DNA from 4 places in the Cupriavidus sp. SIMBA_020 genome. Region 3 is predicted to be linked to each of the others. Evidence: predicted binding sites of a transcription regulator. Region 3 holds the regulator's gene; each other region holds the start of a gene.
The links. The regulator LexA, encoded in region 3, represses DNA repair genes until DNA is damaged. The targets are predictions, from matches to a motif close to ACTGTATNNNNATACAGT.
Positions count from the first base shown of each region.

Region 1: a site for LexA is predicted at 1,835-1,852, ahead of recA (recombinase RecA). Genes of this name have one in related genera too.
Region 2: a site for LexA is predicted at 1,477-1,494, ahead of dinB (DNA polymerase IV). Genes of this name have one in related genera too.
Region 4: a site for LexA is predicted at 3,459-3,476, ahead of imuA (translesion DNA synthesis-associated protein ImuA). Genes of this name have one in related genera too.

Region 1 covers NZ_JAWRWU010000008.1:103,905-108,477, reverse strand. The annotation lists gene recX (recombination regulator RecX) at 79-537, opposite strand; gene recA (recombinase RecA) at 623-1,687, opposite strand; gene SB751_RS16970 (response regulator transcription factor) at 1,922-2,611, shown strand; gene SB751_RS16965 (sensor histidine kinase) at 2,624-4,189, shown strand; gene SB751_RS16960 (DUF4212 domain-containing protein) at 4,186-4,551, shown strand.
Region 2 covers NZ_JAWRWU010000020.1:39,789-44,361, forward strand. The annotation lists gene SB751_RS26295 (MFS transporter) at 1-206, opposite strand, end outside; gene dinB (DNA polymerase IV) at 270-1,448, opposite strand; gene rarD (EamA family transporter RarD) at 1,572-2,474, opposite strand; gene SB751_RS26310 (TRAP transporter substrate-binding protein) at 2,585-3,724, opposite strand.
Region 3 covers NZ_JAWRWU010000004.1:290,963-295,535, forward strand. The annotation lists gene SB751_RS10520 (hypothetical protein) at 1-556, shown strand, start outside; gene SB751_RS10525 (hypothetical protein) at 777-950, opposite strand; gene lexA (transcriptional repressor LexA) at 1,071-1,727, opposite strand; gene SB751_RS10535 (asparaginase) at 1,835-2,959, shown strand; gene rpsF (30S ribosomal protein S6) at 3,087-3,461, shown strand; gene priB (primosomal replication protein N) at 3,539-3,838, shown strand; gene rpsR (30S ribosomal protein S18) at 3,842-4,120, shown strand; gene rplI (50S ribosomal protein L9) at 4,151-4,573, shown strand, end outside.
Region 4 covers NZ_JAWRWU010000009.1:67,753-72,325, forward strand. The annotation lists gene SB751_RS18015 (error-prone DNA polymerase) at 1-940, opposite strand, end outside; gene SB751_RS18020 (Y-family DNA polymerase) at 969-2,570, opposite strand; gene imuA (translesion DNA synthesis-associated protein ImuA) at 2,497-3,405, opposite strand; gene SB751_RS18030 (hypothetical protein) at 3,665-3,988, shown strand; gene SB751_RS18035 (hypothetical protein) at 3,998-4,573, opposite strand, start outside.

The DNA of each region.
Region 1 (4,573 bases), on a different contig from region 3:
CACAACGCCCGGCGCCGGATCACAAAATCCCTGTTGCGCACGCAGGTATACAGTGGTCTACGCGGCGCAATCGTCACCTCATTCGTCATCTTCCGCGCCGCGGATGATCTTGCCGACCACGGCGCGCGAGAAGCCGCGCGCGACCATGAAGCGGATCTGCTTGGCCCGCGCCTCCGGGGAATCCGGGGCTGTGCCGAAGCGCTTGCGCCAGACCTCCCGGGCCCGCTCGACCTCGGTTTCCCGCAGTCGGTCCTGAAGATCGTGCAGTTGTTCGTTGCCAAGCTGATGGGTCTTGGCCTCCTGCATCACCCGGGCGGCGCCATAGCGGCTGGCGCGGCGATGGACCAGGCTATCGACGAACCGGTCGTTCGACAGCCAGTTCTCGCGCTCAAGCGCGTCGAGCAGGGTGTCCACTTCCTCGGGCGTCTCGGCGTGCGGCGCCAGCTTGCGCCGCAGTTCGGCGCGGCTGTGCTCGCGGCGCGACAGGTAGCCGACGGCGCGGGCCTTCAGCGAGAGCGGGGGGCGGAAGCCAGCCATCAGGGGGTCATCGACAATGGAGTCCCAATAAAAAAAGCCGCCGCACGATCTGCGACGGCTTCCGAGGAGCGGAGAAAGACCCGCCTCAGCCTTCGATTTCGGCCGGTGCGGCCACGGCCGCGGCGTTCATTGCCACCACGCCCAGCGCCGCACGGACCTTGTTCTCGATCTCAGCGGCGATGTCAGGGTTCTCGCGCAGGTATTCGCGCGCGTTGTCCTTGCCCTGGCCGATCTTTTCGCCGTTGTAGCTGTACCACGCGCCCGACTTCTCGACGATCTTGGCATCCACGCCAAGGTCGATGATCTCGCCCTGCCGGGAAATGCCCTGGCCGTAGAGGATGTCGAAGAACGCCTCGCGGAACGGCGGCGACACCTTGTTCTTCACCACCTTGACCTTGGTCTCGTTGCCGATGACGTCGTCGCCCTTCTTGATCGAGCCGATGCGGCGGATGTCCAGGCGCACCGAGGCGTAGAACTTCAGCGCGTTGCCGCCGGTAGTCGTTTCAGGTGAACCAAACATCACACCGATCTTCATGCGGATCTGGTTGATGAAGATCACCAGGCAGTTGGTGCGCTTGATGGTGCCGGTCAGCTTGCGCAGCGCCTGGCTCATCAGGCGGGCCTGCAGGCCGGGCAGCGAATCGCCCATCTCGCCCTCGATTTCGGCCTTCGGCACCAGCGCGGCCACCGAGTCGATCACGATCAGGTCGATCGAGCCCGAGCGCACCAGCGCGTCGGTAATTTCCAGGGCCTGCTCGCCGGTGTCCGGCTGCGAGATCAGCAGGTCGCCCACGTTCACGCCCAGCTTGCCGGCGTAGTTCACGTCCAGCGCGTGTTCCGCGTCGATAAAGGCGCAGGTGCCGCCCAGCTTCTGCATCTCGGCCACTACCTGCAGCGTCAGCGTGGTCTTGCCCGACGATTCCGGACCATAGATCTCCACCACGCGGCCGCGCGGCAGGCCGCCGACGCCCAGCGCGATATCGAGCCCCAGCGAGCCGGTGGACACCACCTCGATGTCCTTTTCGATCTCGCCATCGCCCAGACGCATGATCGAGCCCTTGCCGAACTGCTTCTCGATCTGGGAGAGCGCGGCGGCAAGCGCCTTCTGCTTCTCAGCGCTCACGCCGGCGCCGGCCTTCTTGTCGTCCATGGTCGTCCTTCAGTCAATGGTGTATAAATAGGCCGCATGCGGCGCGACGCCTGATTTTTAAGCGATTTCCGACGGAAATCGGCCTGAAAGTGATCTGGCGTGCGACCCGACCCGGCTGCCCACAAGGCAGCCTGCGGAATGTCGGGTACTGTATAAAAAAACAGTATGCTTGGCAAGCCCCACCGGTTCCGCAACCGCGTGGCGTGCGATGCTGGCAACAGGGTGGAGACAACCATGCGCATTCTGATTGCGGAAGATGACGACGTGCTGGCAGACGGGCTTACGCGCTCGCTGCGGCATTCCGGCTACGCCGTTGACCACGTTGCCAACGGCGTGGAAGCCGATTCGGCCCTGTCCACCCAGCACTTCGACCTGCTGATCCTGGATCTCGGCCTGCCTCGCATGCCCGGCCTGGAGGTGCTCAAGCGCCTGCGCACGCGTGGCGCGATGCTGCCGGTGCTGATCCTGACCGCCGCCGACGGCGTGGACGAGCGGGTCAAGGGCCTGGACCTGGGCGCCGACGACTACATGGCCAAGCCCTTCGCGCTGTCCGAGCTGGAGGCACGCGTGCGCGCACTGGTGCGGCGTGGCGCGGGCGGCGGCGCCACGCTGATGCGCCACGGGCCGCTGGCCTTCGACCAGGTCGGCCGCATCGCCTATCTGAACGAGCAGATGCTGGACCTGTCCGCGCGCGAGATCGGCCTGCTGGAGATCCTGCTCACGCGCTGCGGGCGGCTGGTCTCCAAGGAACAGCTGGTGGACCACCTCTGCGAGTGGGGCGAGGAAGTCAGCAACAACGCCATCGAGGTCTACGTGCACCGGCTGCGCAAGAAGATTGAAGTGGGCGGCATCCGCATCGCCACGGTGCGCGGCCTGGGTTACTGCCTGGAGAAGTTCCTGCCGGTGGCGGCGGTGCATGGCTGATCCGGTGGCGGCATGCGCCTGCTGAAACTGCCCTGGGGCCGCCCGCCTGCCCTTCCGGACCCGCCACCGCCTCTGCCGACCCTGGCCGATGCCGCCGCCGAGGACGCCGCGCTGGCGGACGCCCTGCCGCACCTGGAGGAATCGTCCGCCCATCCCTCGCCGCGCTCGCTGTTCGGCGAAATCCTCGACTGGATGCTCGCCCCGCTGCTGCTGCTCTGGCCGATGAGCATCGCGGTCACCTACCTCGTCGCCAAGTCCATCGCCAACGGCCCGTTCGACCGCGCGCTGGAGGCCAGCGCCATCGTGCTCTCCCAGCAGGTGCGCGAAGTGAACGGGCGCGTGACGCTGCAGCTGCCGCTCTCCGCGCGCGAGATCCTGCGTGCCGACGAGACCGACAATATCTATTACCAGGTGGTGGGCAAGCGCGGCGAGTACGTGGCCGGCGACCACGACCTGCCGCTGCCGTCCGAGGACGACCAGGGCCATGCCGGGCTGGTGTCCCTGCGCGACGACCGCGTGGCCGGCAACGACGTGCGCGTGGCCTATACCTATGTGGACCTGAAGAGCGCCGGCTCCCAGCCGGTGCTGGTGCAGGTGGCCGAGACGCTGGACAAGCGCGCGCGGCTGGCCAACGAGATCATCAAGGGCGTGATCCTGCCGCAGTTCGTGATCCTGCCGCTGGCCGTGGTGCTGGTCTGGTTCGGCCTCACGCGCGGGCTGGCGCCGCTGACGGCGATCCAGCAGCGCATCCGGGCGCGCAACCCGGGCGATACCAGCCCCATCGACGAGACCGCCGCGCCGCAGGAAATCACGCCGCTGGTGGCGTCGTTCAATGACCTGCTGGCGCGGCTGGACCTGTCCGTGCAGACGCAGAAGCGCTTCATCGCCGATGCCGCGCACCAGATGAAGACGCCGCTGGCCGGGCTGCGCATGCAGGCCGAGCTGGCGCAGCGCGAGCAGTCGCCCGAGGAGCTGCGCCGTTCGCTGGCGCAGATCGCCGGCAGTTCCGAGCGCACCGCGCACCTGGTGACGCAGCTGCTCTCGCTGGCGCGCATGGAGAACCTGGCCGGCGCAGGCGGGATGGCGCCGCTGGACCTCACCGCGCTGGCGCGCGAGGTGGTCAAGGACTGGCTGCCGCAGGCCTGGGCGCGCCGCATCGACCTCGGGCTGGAAGCCGATGACCACCCGGTGACCATCACCGGCAATCGCCTGATGCTGACCGAGATGCTCAACAACCTGCTGGACAATGCCATCCGCTACACGCCGTCCGGCGGCCATGCCACGGTGCGCGTGGCGGCCGATCCGTTCGAGCCGTTCGCCTATCTCGATGTGGAGGACACCGGCCCCGGCATCGCCCCGGCCGAGCGCGAACGGGTGATGGAGCGCTTCTACCGCGTGCTGGGCACCAATACCGAGGGCAGCGGGCTGGGCCTCGCCATCGTGCGCGAGATCGTGCAGCAGCATGGCGGCGAGGTGGCCATCGACGACCACGTCTACCAGACGTCACCCCGCCTGGCCGGCACGCGGCTGCGCGTGACGCTGCGCCGCGCCGGCGCCGGCGCCGGGGAGGCGGCATGAGGCGTACCCCGCGCGACCGCATGACGCCGCAGGAGCGGCGCGCGTGGCGGCACAACCGGCGCTGGATCGCCGCGCTGCTGGTGGTCTGGTTCGTGGTGTCGTTCGTGGTGAGCTGGTACGCGCGGGAACTGCGCTTCGACTTCTTCGGCTGGCCCTTCTCGTTCTGGATGGGCGCCCAGGGCGCGCTGATCGTCTACGTGGGAATGGCCGCGCTCTACGCCTGGCGCATGAACCGCGCCGACCATGAGTTCGAGCCTGACGGCCACCCTGCCGCGACAGCCGGCGCCGATGCCGATGCCGATGCCGCTCCACGGAACGCGCCGCCCACCCCTCAACGCTCTGCAGGGGCCGATGCTGCATAGCAAGAAGCCCGCGTAACCTGCT
Region 2 (4,573 bases), on a different contig from region 3:
AGCACCAGTCCCACGCAGTAGCCCATCTGGGTCAGCGTGACGATCAGCCCGGCAATCTCGGGCGAGAGGTGGAGCGACCGGGCGATCGGGCCGATCAGCGGCTGGGCGTAGTAGAGATTGGCGACGATCATGCCGCAAGCCGTGGCCAGCAGCGGCGTGATCCAGGTGGCGGGCGCGGCGGCGCGCTCGGTGGCGGAGGTGGTCATGGGGACGCCTTCTTGCTCGAAGCCGCCGATTCTACGGGGAGATAGATAGATGCGCTGGAAGGGTCATTCCCGTGCATCCGGCCGCTCGTCCTCGAAGCGGAACTCCTCCTGCACCGGCGCCGGGTCATCGCCCTGTTCGTCCGCCGGGATCAGGGCGCTCACGCGCACGCCGAGCAGCCGGATGCGCCGTTCGAGCGGAATCCGCTTCAGGCATTCCGTGGCGCCGCGCCGGATCGCCGCGCCATCGGCGGTATGGGCCGGCATGGTCAGGTCGCGCGTGACGGTGCGGAAATCGTCAAAGCGCAGCTTGATGCCCACCGTGCGGCCCACATAGCCCTTGCGGCGCAGGTCCTCGCCCACGCGCATGCAGAGCCTGGTGAACGATTCGGACAGCAGCGGACGGTCCACGCGCGGGTGCAGGTCGCGCTCGAAGGTGGTTTCGCGGCTCATCGACTTCGGCTCGGAACTGACCACCACCGGGCGGTCGTCGCGCCCATGGGCCACCTCGATCAGCCAGCCCGCGTAGTTGCGGCCGAAGTGGGTCTGGAGCACGCCCTGGTCGGCCTCGGCCAGGTCGCCCACGGTTTCGATGCCGATACCGGCCAGCTTCTCGGCCGCCTTCGGCCCAATCCCGTTGACCTTGCGCGCCGCGAGTGGCCAGATGCGGCGGGGGATGTCGGCCGGGGTGAGCAGGGTCAGGCCGTCCGGCTTGTCGAGTTCGGACCCGATCTTCGCTAGCAGCTTGTTGGGTGCCACGCAGATGGAGCAGGTCAGGCCGGTGGCCTCGCTGACGGCCGCCTTGATGCGCGCGGCCACCTCGGCCGGCTCGCCGGGCACCTCGGTCAGATCGATATAGATCTCGTCGATGCCGCGGTCTTCCACCTGCTCGGTGAAAGTGCGCACGGCGGCCTTGAACAGGCCCGAGTAGCGGCGGTAGGCATCGAAATCGGTCGGCAGCAGGATGGCGTCTGGCGCCAGCTTGGCGGCCTTCATCATGCCCATGGCCGAGAACACGCCCAGCGCGCGGGCTTCGTAGGTGGAAGTGGTGACGACGCCACGCCCCACGTAGTCGCGCAGGCGGGCATAGCGGCGCGAGCCATCGGGCAGCGTCTCCGGCACGGCATTGCGGCCGCCGCCGATGACCACCGCCTGGCCGCGCAGGTCGGGATAACGGAGCAATTCGACGGACGCATAGAAGGCGTCCATGTCGAGGTGGGCGATGCGCCGGACGGGGCTGGACATGGCGAATGGGGGCGTGCGTGTCGTCGATACTGTATAAACGTACAGTATAGTGCGTCGGCCCTCGCGTGCCGAGAGGGGGGTTAGCCCGATATTCCCCAGACGAATTGATCCATCGATTTACACCTACGCTTCATTTGTCGCCCTGATGGATTTGAGGGAATTGCGGCGGGAAACCCACACCCCTTCGAGCGCGTAGATCAGCAGCGATACCCAGATCAGCGCATAGCCGAGCTGCTTCTGGGCCGGGAACGGCTCGTGCCACAGCCAGATGCCGAGCAGCAGCTGGAGCGTCGGGCCGGTGTACTGGAGCAGGCCGAGCAGCGAGAGCGGAATCCGGCGCGCGCCGGCGGCAAAGAACAGCAGCGGCACCGCCGTGATCGGGCCGGCCAGCAGCAGCAGGACCTGCGTACCCGGTGCTGCGCTGCGGAAGGTGTCCTGGCCGGTGAAGACAATCACGCCCAGCGCGGTGGCCGCGATCGGGAACAGCAGCAGCGTCTCCAGCGACAAGCCCTCCAGGGCGCCCAGCGCCCCGGTCTTGCGCAGCAGCCCGTAGCCGCCGAACGACGCCGCCAGCGCCAGCGCGATCCACGGCAGTTGCCCGGCGCTCACGGTCAGCCACACCACGCCCCCCGCCGCGATGGCGATGGACAGCCACTGCCCCGGCCGCAGCCGCTCGTGCAGGAACAGCACGCCCAGCAGCACGCTGAACAGCGGATTGATGAAGTAGCCCAGGCTCGCATCGACCACGCGGTCGGCCGACACCGCCCAGATATAGAGGAACCAGTTGGCGCAGAGCAGGGCGGCGCTCGCCGCGAAGCCGAGGATCAGGCGCGGATTGCCCGCGACCTCGCGCAGCCAGCCAAAATGCCGCCGCCAGAGCAGGATTGCGCCCAGGAAGACCAGCGACCACACCATCCGGTGCAGCAGGATCTCGAGCGGCGCCACGCCGTGGAGGGATTTGATATAGAGGGGCAGCAGGCCCCAGATGACGTACGCGAGCAGCGCGTAGAAGATGCCGAGTTGCATGGGAGTGTCCGGTAGGTGCGCGGATTCTACCGGGACGCCGCAATTGGCGTTGAGACTCGCCTCCCCCGGGTGGGAGAGGCGATGGCATCACATCAGATCACCGCAATGCCTTACAGCTTGCGGGAGAAGCTGAACTGCGCGAAGCCCTGCTCGGCCACGTTGAACCAGGCGGCCTCGTTGTTGCGGAACACGCGCCAGTCGTCATAGATCTTCTTGAACGACGGGTTCTTGGCGGTTTCCTCGGCGTACGCGTCCTGCGTGGCCTTGAAGCACGCCTCCATGATCTCCTTCGAGAACGGGCGCAGTTTCACGCCGTTCTCCAGCAGACGGGCCAGCGCCTGCGGATTCACGGTGTCGTACTTGGCCATCATGTTGGTGTGAGCCTCGATGGTGGCCGTCTCCAACGCGCGCTTGTACAGCGCCGGCAGCTTCTCGAACTCCGGTGCGGAGGCGTAGAACGACAGCTGGGCGCTGCCTTCCCACCAGCCCGGATAGTAGTAGTACGGCGCCACCTTGTAGAAGCCGAGCTTCTCGTCGTCATACGGGCCCACCCACTCGGCCGCGTCGATGGTGCCCTTTTCCAGTGCCGGGTAGATGTCGCCCCCGGCAATCTGCTGCGGCACCACGCCCAGGCGCTGCAGCACCACGCCGGCAAACCCGGCGATGCGGTACTTCAGGCCCTGCAGATCCGCCACGGTCTTGATTTCCTTGCGGAACCAGCCGCCCATCTGGGCATTGGTGTTGCCGCCCATGAAGTTGACGACGTTGTATTCCTTGAAGAACTCGCGCATCAGCTTCATGCCGTTGCCCTGCATCATCCAGGCGGTCTGCTGGCGCGCGGTCAGGCCGAACGGGACGGTGGTGTCGAAGCACAGCGTCGGGTTCTTGCCGAAGTAGTAGTAGCCGGCCGTGTGGCCGATCTGCACGGTCTGGTTCTGCACGGCGTCCAGCACCTGCAGGCCCGGCACGATTTCACCGGCGGCGAACACCTTGATGTTGAACTTGCCGTCGGTCAGCTCCTTCACACGCTGGGACAGCAGTTCGGCAGCGCCGTAGATGGTGTCCAGCGACTTCGGGAAGCTCGATGCCAGGCGCCATTCCACCGCCGGGTTGCTGCCGACCACGGCCGGCGCAGCCGGTGCGCTGGCCGACGCCGCGGGCGCGGCGGGTTTGTCTTCCTTGCCGCACGCGGCCAGGGCCCCCGTAGCGGCCACAGCCGATGCTTTCAACAGGAAGGAACGACGTTCCATGACATCTCCTCTTATAGATATATGTGCGTTGACTGCCCCACCCATAGGACAAGTCCAAAACAGCCGGTCGATTATAGCGGTGGCGTTTTGCGCACGACCACACTCCAGACTGCGGGTTTTCGCTAGGGATTCGCACTTCTGCAACGGTTTACGGAGAGACTGGCGCGCTGCCTCGCGGTGGCGCGAGGTGATCTTTTCGCAATGTGAGATGCCGCACGGTTTGATGGATTTTGTAACCCGTCTTGCGGTCAAAAAGTTCGCCTGTTAAAAAACGGAGCCCCCATCGGGCGCTCCGCGCGCCGTCACCGCCTCATGCTGCTGCCTGTACCCCGATTCGCTCGCCTGCGTTCCCGCCGTCTCACGTTTGCCGTCATGGCAGCCTGGGGCATGGTTGCCTGCGCGCAGACCGGCAATCAAGTGGCGGCACCGCCACAAATATCGGCCAGCACGGTGCCGTCGACGGCCACGGCGTCGAATTCGGCCCCGGCGAGCGGTCCTACCGCTGCGCCCGTGGCTGCCGCCGCGCCGGCGACTGACCCGCTGTACGACCTGATCCAGCCCACCATCGCCCCGGGCGCGAGCAAGCCTGCCGATGTGACGAATGCGACGGATCCGACGAATGGGGCGAATGAGGCGAATTCGGCACCCGCCGACGCCCCGGCAACCGTCACGGCGGAGAACACCGTGGACCCCGACTTCGTCGGTCCGCCCGAATCCGCCGCCGCCCCGCCGCCCCCGCCACCGCCGCTGGTCCTGTTCCCGCATCGGCTGGGTGAATTCCCGGCGCAGGCGGTCCAGCCGGCACGCGCGACTGCCGCCGATGGGACGAACGCCGGCGATCAAGTCGAT
Region 3 (4,573 bases):
GCTTGAGCAGACGGTGTGCGCCGAGACCCGGGCCTTGGCCGCCACACTCTTGAAGAAGTCTTTGCGCTGGGAGGCATTCCACGTGATTCGTTGTGCCAGCACGTCAACGCGCAACGAGAGCCATTGCCGCCACTACGATTCGCATTTGCTGACGCTGCTGATTCCGTTGAAGCTCGCGCCCGATGGCGTTTGCAACGGCGATCTGCTGGTTTATCACCCGCCGCGCGTGGCGGTATCCACGGTCAGCAATGTCTTCTGCAAGCTTCGCCATGGCATTCAGCGCAATCTGCCGTTCCCGTTCAGAAAATGGCTGACACTTCGCGATCTGCGGCGTGGCCGCTGCAATCGCGTGCCGGTGGAGCCGGGTAGCGTCTATGTCTTCAACGGCTTTGTGCTCCAGCATGCCAATCTGGATGTGGAAGTTGGCGAGCGCCGGTCGTTACTGATTCACTATTACGATCCCGGCTATTCGGCGGGTTTGAGCGCGACTGTACGGCGCGTCCGCATGCTGTGGGATCGCCTGCGCAAGAACATGACAGGCATGTACCCAGGTTGATTAGCCCGACCCAGGTGGTGGAGCGAAAAAAAACCGGCACTCGGCGGGTCGACAAGTTCCGGTTTCGCGCATCGGCGCCAATGCGCCAGGACTACGGGTGCGCGCCATCGAGTGTAAAGCACCTTCCCCGCAGAATTAATCGTTCTCTTAATTTCACGTGGTGGGCTCGCAACTGCACAATTTACAATGATTTTGGCGGCGCGGATCCGCCGCTAGCGGCTTATGCGTCCAGCTTGCCGGGCATATCCGCAAGCTCCAGCATCCGGCAGATCGCGGCCATGCTGCCGACCATCGTGCGACGCTGGGCGCCCTGGTAGACGCGCACGCCCTTGGTCTGGCGGAACGGTACGGGCTTGACCGGGCGGCGGGAAGCAGTGTGGTTGACTTGTAGCATGGCGGCACCTCGAAGTTTGCGACAGCAGGAGTCCGCGCCCGTCGTCCGGGGAGAACGGGGCGGCGTTGGCAATGCAAATCTGGGGACCGGGACAGGCGGACGCCTGCCCAGTCTCGGAAATCAGAAGCCCGAGGAGCGGATCAGCCCAACGGCGATGCCTTCCAGGGAAAATTCCTCGCGGCCGGCCTGCACCACGATATTCTCGAAATCCGGGTTCTCGGCGATCAGCTCGATCATGTCGCCGCGCCGCTTCAGGCGCTTGACGGTCACGTCGTCGCCGATGCGTGCGACGACGATCTTGCCGTTGGCCGCTTCGCTGGCTTTCCTCACGGCCAGCAGGTCACCGTCGAGGATGCCGGCATCGCGCATGCTCAGGCCCCGCACGCGCAGTAGGTAATCAGGGCGATCGTCAAATACGGAGGCGTCCACCTGGTATTGACGGTCGATGTGTTCGGCGGCAAGGATCGGGCTGCCTGCGGCCACGCGGCCTACGAGCGGCAGCGTCAACTGCATCACGCCGGCCATCGGTAGTGAGAACTGGTCTGGCATCTCCGAATCGCTGCGTGCCACCTTGAGGCGGATGCCGCGCGATGCCCCTGGCGTCAGTTCGATCACACCCTTGCGGGCCAGCGCCCGCAGGTGTTCCTCGGCAGAGTTGGGCGAGGAGAAACCGAATTCCGACGCGATCTCCGCGCGGGTGGGCGGAATGCCGGTGTGCCGGATCGTGTTGCGGATCAGGTCGAAGATCTGCTGCTGCCGGGGTGTCAGGGTCGCCATGGGTCGCCGATCTCTCGTGCCGAAGCACTGTATGTTTAAACAGTATGCTGTGATTTTATACAGTATCGAGTGAAGTGCAAGCACAATTTGCAGTGACGATGTCGGGCATGCACGACACCCCGGCAGCGCCAGTGCGCCCGGCGGCACGGGTTTGCGAGAGGCGCGGCGTCCGGCGCGCCACAGTTACAATCGCCCGGACCCGCGCTCATTTCGCTCGATTTTCTCGCTATATGTCTACGTCATTGCCCCGTATCGTCGTGCTCGCCACCGGCGGCACCATCGCCGGCTCATCCGGCAGTTCCGCAAGCACTGCGCAGTACCGCGCGGCCACCGTGCCGGTCTCGTCACTCGTCCAGGCCGTGCCCGCGCTGGGCGAGGTGGCTCGTGTGGAGACGGAGCAGGTGGCCCAGATCGACAGCAAGGACATGGCCTTCAGCTTGTGGACGACGCTCGCCGCGCGCGTGGAGCACTGGATTGCGCAGCCCGATGTGGCGGGCGTGGTCATCACGCACGGCACCGACACGCTTGAAGAAACGGCGATGTTCCTGCACCTGACGCACCGGGGTTCGGTGCCGGTGGTGCTGACGGCGGCAATGCGCCCCTCCACGTCGCTCTCGGCCGATGGTCCGCTGAATTTGCTTGACGCGGTGCGCGTGGCGGCAAGCCCGGAAGCGCGCGGGCAGGGCGTGCTCGTGGTGCTGAACCAGGAGATTCATGCGGCGCGCGATGTCGCCAAGGGTCATACCTCGGCGGTGGATGCGTTCACGTCGCCGGCAGGCGGTCCGATCGGTTTCGTGCAGGATGCCTACGTGCGCTTCACGCGTGCGCTGGCCCCCAATGACGCGCCCGCGCTGCCCGTGCCCGCGGCGTGGCCGCTCGTCGAGATCGTGGCGAGCTATGCCCAGCCGGGCAGGGTGGCCGTGGATGCGATGGTCTCGGCCGGCGTGAAGGGGTTCGTGGTGGCAGCCACCGGCAATGGCTCGGTCCATGAGACGCTGGGCGACGCGCTGGCCGATGCGGCCGCACGGGGGGTGGCCGTGGTGCGAAGCTCGCGCACGGGCGCCGGCCATGTGGCGGGGCCGGCACGCCCGCGACCGACCTCGGGTGAATTCGCCTCCGCCGGAAATCTCAATCCCTACAAGTCGCGTGTGCTGCTGCTGCTGGCGCTGGCGGCGGATGCGTCGCTTGGCGCCGATCCGACTCGCCTGCAGGCCGTTTTCCGTCAATACTGAGGGATTCCCGGCGTGCGGCCGGGATGTCAGCTTGCGTGCTGGTCCGGAACCGGGCTATACTCGCGGGCTATTCAACCTTGCCACACCGGACATGGCGCCCGGGTGGCTACATCCAAAAGGAGCGTCAATGCGTCATTACGAAATCGTATTTATCGTCCATCCGGACCAAAGCGAACAAGTGCCGGCGATGATCGAGCGTTACAAGCAGCTCGTCACGTCGCAAAACGGCCAGGTTCACCGCGTGGAAGACTGGGGCCGCCGTCAGATGGCCTACATGATCCAGAAGCTGGCCAAGGCTCACTACGTTTGCCTGAACATCGAATGCGGCAAGGACACCCTGGCCGAACTCGAGCACGCCTTCAAGTTCAATGACGCCGTGTTGCGTCACCTGATCGTGCAGACCAAGAAGGCCGAGACCGCTCCTTCGCCGATGATGAAGGAAGTGCAGCGCGAAGAAGCCCGCAAGGCCGCGCAAACGACCACGGAAGGCCAGGCTGCCTGAATGCAGTCTGCGGTGCCAGTCGTGGCAGGCGAAATCCACCACGGCAGGCCAGGTAGCGAGAGCGGGGGAGCACAGCGGTGAACCAGTTAAGGCTGACCGCCACCCTCGCGGAGCGCGATGCGCTGCGCTACACCCCGGCCGGCGTGCCCGTCGTCAACTGCATCCTGCAGCATGTCGGCGAGGTCATGGAGGCGGAAACGCCCCGGCAGGTGGAATTCGCCATCGCGGCGATGGGGATTGGTCCCGTCGGCCAGCGTCTGGAGCGGTTACCGCTCGGCACGCTGCTCGACTGCGAAGGATTCCTCGCCCGCAGGCACCGCAACAGCAAGGCACTCGTCTTTCACATCACTGGATGTAAAGCATTCGTAAAGGATTGAATCATGGCATTCGTCAAACGTGACAACAAGAACAAGAAGCGCTTCCAGCAACAGAACCCGCTGTTCAAGCGCAAGCGCTTCTGCCGCTTCACCGTGGCTGGCGTGGAACAGATCGATTACAAGGATCTGGACACCCTGAAGGACTTCATCGGCGATAACGGCAAGATCACGCCGGCTCGTCTGACCGGTACCAAGGCTCACTATCAGCGTCAGCTGGATACGGCCATCAAGCGCGCCCGCTTCCTGGCGCTGATGCCGTACACCGACCTGCACAAGAACTGATAGTCCCAGGACCGCAAGGAGAAATACACGATGCAAGTCATTCTGCTGGAAAAAGTCATCAACCTGGGCAACCTGGGCGACATCGTTCGCGTGAAGGACGGTTACGCTCGTAACTTCCTGATCCCGTCGAAGAAGGCACGTCGCGCCACGCAAACCGCGATCGCCGAGTTCGAAGTGAAGCGCGCCGAGCTGGAGAAGGCCGCCGCCGAGAAGCTGGCCGCCGCCCAAGGCGAAGGCGAGAAGCTGAACGGTCTGACCCTCCAGATCACCCAGAAGTCGGGTGTGGACGGCCGCCTGTTTGGTTCGGTGACCAACGCCGACATCGCCGAAGCCCTGGAAACCCAAGGCTTCAAGGTCGAGAAGGCCCAAGTGCGTCTGCCGAACGGCCCGCTGAAGATCGTTGGCGACCACCCGGTCAGCGTTGCGCTGCACACCGACGTGGTGGTGGACGTG
Region 4 (4,573 bases), on a different contig from region 3:
GCTTGCGCGAGCGCACGTGCATGGTCACGGCGCCGGCCGCCACCAGCGGCACGCCAGTTTCCGCCGACACGGCCTGGAGCCGGGTGCGGTGCAGCGCCTCGGCATGGCCCTGCAGCAGTTCCAGTGCGATCCACACGCGCGCGCCGAAGGTCTCCCGGCACCACAGCGCCTGCGCGCGCAGCACATCGGGATCGGCGCAGTAGTCGGGCAGCAGGATGGCGAGGCAATCGGGCATGCCGCGCAGGTGCGCCTGATCCGGCTCGGGGCTGGCGAGGTCGGACGGATACAGCAGATAGCTGCCCTTCTCGGCCCGCGTGCGGCCCAGCGTGATGAACTCGCAGAGATTGCCGAAGCCCTCGCGGTTCTGCGCCAGCAGCAGCAGGCGCGGCGGCGGCATGGGCATGGCATAGGGCTCGGGGGGCTGCCCAGGGGAGGCGGTCAGCGTGAAGCGGCTGCCGAGGATCACGTTGAACGCATCGGCAGCGGCGGCGCGCGCCTCCAGCACGCGGTGGCGGTGCGCAGCGGCATCGGGGTCGTGGGGGTCATCGTCGAGGGGCGGCAGGGCGTCGGGGTCGTCCTCCTCCATGTCGTCCATCTCATCCATCCCGCCCATCCCGTCGGGGGTGAAGACATGGACCCCTTCGGCCTCGTCGAACTCGCCGTCCGCCTGCCCCGCCGCCAGCCGGCGGGCGCTGCGCGCCACGGCCTCCCACATCTCCTCGCGCAGCACCTTGATGGCGTGATGCGCGCGCGCCGTGCCCGCCACCGAGCACTCGTCGGTCAGCGCCAGCCCGCTGTAGCCGAGCTGGAACGCGCGCGCGATCAGTTCCTGCGGATGCGAGGCGCCAGTGAGGAACGTGAAGTTCGATACGCAGTGCAGCTCCGCGTAATCGGGCAGCGAGGGCAGCAGCGAGGAGAGGCCGGGAAGCGACGACAGCATAGGGAAAACGTCAAAAACTCAGGTGAACTCAGGCAAACAGCCCGTGCAGGAACCAGCGGTATTCGCCGCCCTCTTCCTGCCCGCTGCGGGTGGGATGGCCGGGGCGCTCGCGATAGACCCAGCAGCGCAGCCCGTCCGCCCGTTCGGCGATGAAATAGTCACGCGTGGCCAGCCCGCCGTCCCACCAGCCGGCTTCGATGCGCTCGGGGCGGGTGAGCATGACCAGCGGGCCTTCGTAGACCGGCCGGTGCCGCTGCACGCGCAGCGGCCGGGGCGCCTCCAGCAGCCACAGCGGCCGCTCGGGCGGCAGCGTGCCGGTGGCGGGCGGGCGGGGCGGCGGCTCGTCCACCGGGCCCCACTGGTTGGCGCATTCGGGGCGATGGTCGGCCAGCGGGCGCGGCTGCAGCACATTGTCGCGGCCCAGGCGGGCCATCAGCGTATCGAGCAGCCGGCCCAGTTCGGCCGGCGCCGCGCCGGGCTCCGGGAACAGCGAATCGCTCTGCGGCAGGCAGGTTTCCATCGCCTCCACGCGCAGCGCCAGGCCGCCCACGGGCGCGTGGAAGCGCACCTTGTCGAGCTTCTCGCGCAGCAGCTTCGACAGATGCACCGGGTCCCGGCTGGGCTGCGCCAGACCCAGCGGCACCAGCGTGCTGTCCATGTCCTCGCCCAGCCGGTAGCGCTCGTGTTCGAGCACCAGCACGCAGCGCGTGACGCCGGCCTGCTGCGCCGCCAGCCAGCCGGACAGCGCCAGCAGCAGCCGCTGCGCGCCGGCCAGCACCCCATCGGCCGCTTCGATGCGCCCCGGCAGCTCCATCCGCTGCGCGAAGGCGGGCGGCGCCTCGAACCATGCAAAGCCGGCCGGCACCTGATCGTAAGCCTGGTCAAGCCGCGCCAGCAGTGCCGTGCCGATGCGGCGCGACAACCCCGCGCGCGGCAGCCGCCGCACCTGCCCCAGCGTGCGGCAGCCCACGCCCTCGAGCCAGCCCGGATCGGCCAGCGTCTGCAGGCACTCCACGGGCAGGGCATCGAGCAGACGCGTCATGCGGGCAGGCTGGATGGCGCGGCGCGCGGGCCGCACAATGCCGCGCCGCGTACGGCGCAGCGGCTGCCGGGCAAGCCATGCCGCGCCCTGCGCCGTGGTGCCGCAGCCCAGTTGCGCGAACGTGCCGAGCTGCCTCACCCGCGCGCGGATGGCCCGGCACAGCGCCCGGTACCCGCCGAACAGGCGCAGGCTGGCGGTGACGTCGAGCATCACGGTGGCCGATTCGGCATCGGGGTCGATCGTCACGGCCGGCGTGAAGTGGAGCAGCGTCAGCGCCACGTCGGTCATCAACGCGGCTTCGGCCGGGAGATTGCGCTCCCGCTGCACGACCTCCGCCGACAGCGCCTGCACGCCGCCGCGCCGCATGCCGTACGCCACACCGAGGGCCACGGCCGGCCCGTTGGCCAGCACCACGCGCTCGTGCGCCATCACCGCCACGGGCAGCGCCTGTAGCGTGCCGGAGGCGGAGGCGGAGGCGGGGACGGGGACGGGGACGGAGGGCGCACCGGCGGCCTCAGGCCAGCTCGGTTGCAGCGCGTCCAGCGGCAGGCGCGGCAGATGCACCGCGATCCAGAACGTCGGCAGCATGATGAGGGGGCACCACGGCAGGCGCGGTGGGGGTGACTGGGGTGACGGGAGCGGTGGGAGCAGCGACGCGCGCGGGCACGTGCGCCATGCCGCCCAGCGACAGGACCAGCGGCGCGTCCCGCACGGGGCCGCGGCGCTTGTGGAAGGCAATCGACAGCATGTTGCCGGGCAACGGCGACAGCGCCAGCCGCAGCACCGCCGGCGACGATTCCTGGAGCACGCGCAGCGGCCGCAGCACCCAGACCACGGTATCGCCGGCCTGGGCCAGCACCTGGAGCCGGCGCAGCGCCTCGGGCCGCGCGGTGCCGAGCCACACCAGCACCGCGCCGAACGCCTGGCTGCGCAGCATCTGCTCGGCCGCCCAGAGCATGTCCGTGCGGCGCGAGGCCGGCGGCGTGGCGGCCGGCGGCCGCACCCAGTACAGCTGGCGCGCGGGCAGGCCGGCCAGCCCCGCCGCCAGCCCGGCGGCATTCGGCAGATAAGGCGGATTGACGAACGCCACGCGCCGCCCCGCCGCAGCCAGCGTGCGCAGCGCCGGCATCAGCAGGCGCAGTTCGCCCACGCCATCGTGGGCAAGCAGCAGCTCGGTGACCGCGCCCGCCGGCCAGCCCCCGCCGGGCAGCTCCTGCGCCAGCGCGTCATAGCCGCTCGGGCACACGGGCAGCCGGCCGGCATGGCCCAGTTGCCCGGCGCGCCAGAGGCCGGGGTAGCGATGCTCGAGTTCGGCCACCGAGGCCCGATGATCGGGCACGGGCACGGGCGCCGACTCGGGCGGAGAAGGAAGTAGGGACGCACCATCCTCCACGGCAGGCAGGATGTGCGGGGGCGCAGTCATGGTGATGAATCCGGCACACGCGGCGGGCGTGCGCCATCGGAAGATTGACGATTACTGTATGTTTATACAGTATCGGCGCCGGCGCAAGAGGGGTATGGCCGAAGTGGAACGCGCGCCGCCCCATTCGCCAAAAAGTGCTGCCAAAGGCCCCACATCTCCCACTACAGTGGGGCAACTGCCACGAAACGACGCAACGGATTGCAAACAAATGTCAATCCGGATTGTGCAGCGCGGTGCAGGTGCGGAAAAATGCGCCCCTATGAAACGGAATACGCGTCAATGTGTGCATCTGCTGATCGCCGGTTTGCAGCGCGAGGGTCCGCTGCGCCGCGACGCGCTGGCTGACGCCAGCGGCCTGTCCGCCGAGGAGACCACCCGGGCGTTGAAGGCCGCGCGGCAGATGAGCGTGATCGACCATGTGCCCTACGGCCCGGGCACCCTGCCCGCGGCAGTCTATTACCAGCTGACGGGACGCGAACTGCCGCCCGCGCGCAAGAGTACGCGCGTGCCGCCCGCGCCCGACAACCGCTTCCAGCCCCTGCTCGACGCCTGGTGGAACAGCGACGAGCTGGACCGCGTCTGAAGGCCAGCGCTACGCCCGGCGCGCCCCGCGCTCCAGCGCCGCGATGCGGGCCTCGAGATCGTCCTGCCGCCGGATCACCCGGAACAGCTGGCTGCCCGTGACGGCGTCCGTGCTCCGCGCACTCACCTCACCCTGACGCAACCCGCTTACCTGTGTGGACGGCAACGCGACCTTGCCTCTGCCCGTGTCGCTGAACGCCACGACCGTATTCTCCAGGCCGCCATCCGCGTTCACCAGCAGCCCCGCGTCCTTTAACTGGCCTACGGTCACGACCTCGTCATCGTGCCTGCCAGGCAGAACGTGGGCGATGTAGCGGCCCATCGCCACGTTGCCGACGGACACCGAATCCTCGCGGTCGCACACGGCATAGGCACCGATCGCCACGCCGCCGTCGAATTCCACCTTGGCGCCCGATCCGACGACCGTTGCCCAGCGATTCGTGACGCGCAGACTTTGCCCGATACCGACCGATGCGTCGCCAGTCACCTGCGCGCCGCCACCGAGCGCCACCCCCCAGGACCCTTCGGCACGCGCACCGTACCCCACAGCCACGCATTGCTCTCCGGCTGTGTAGGCCGCGCCCCC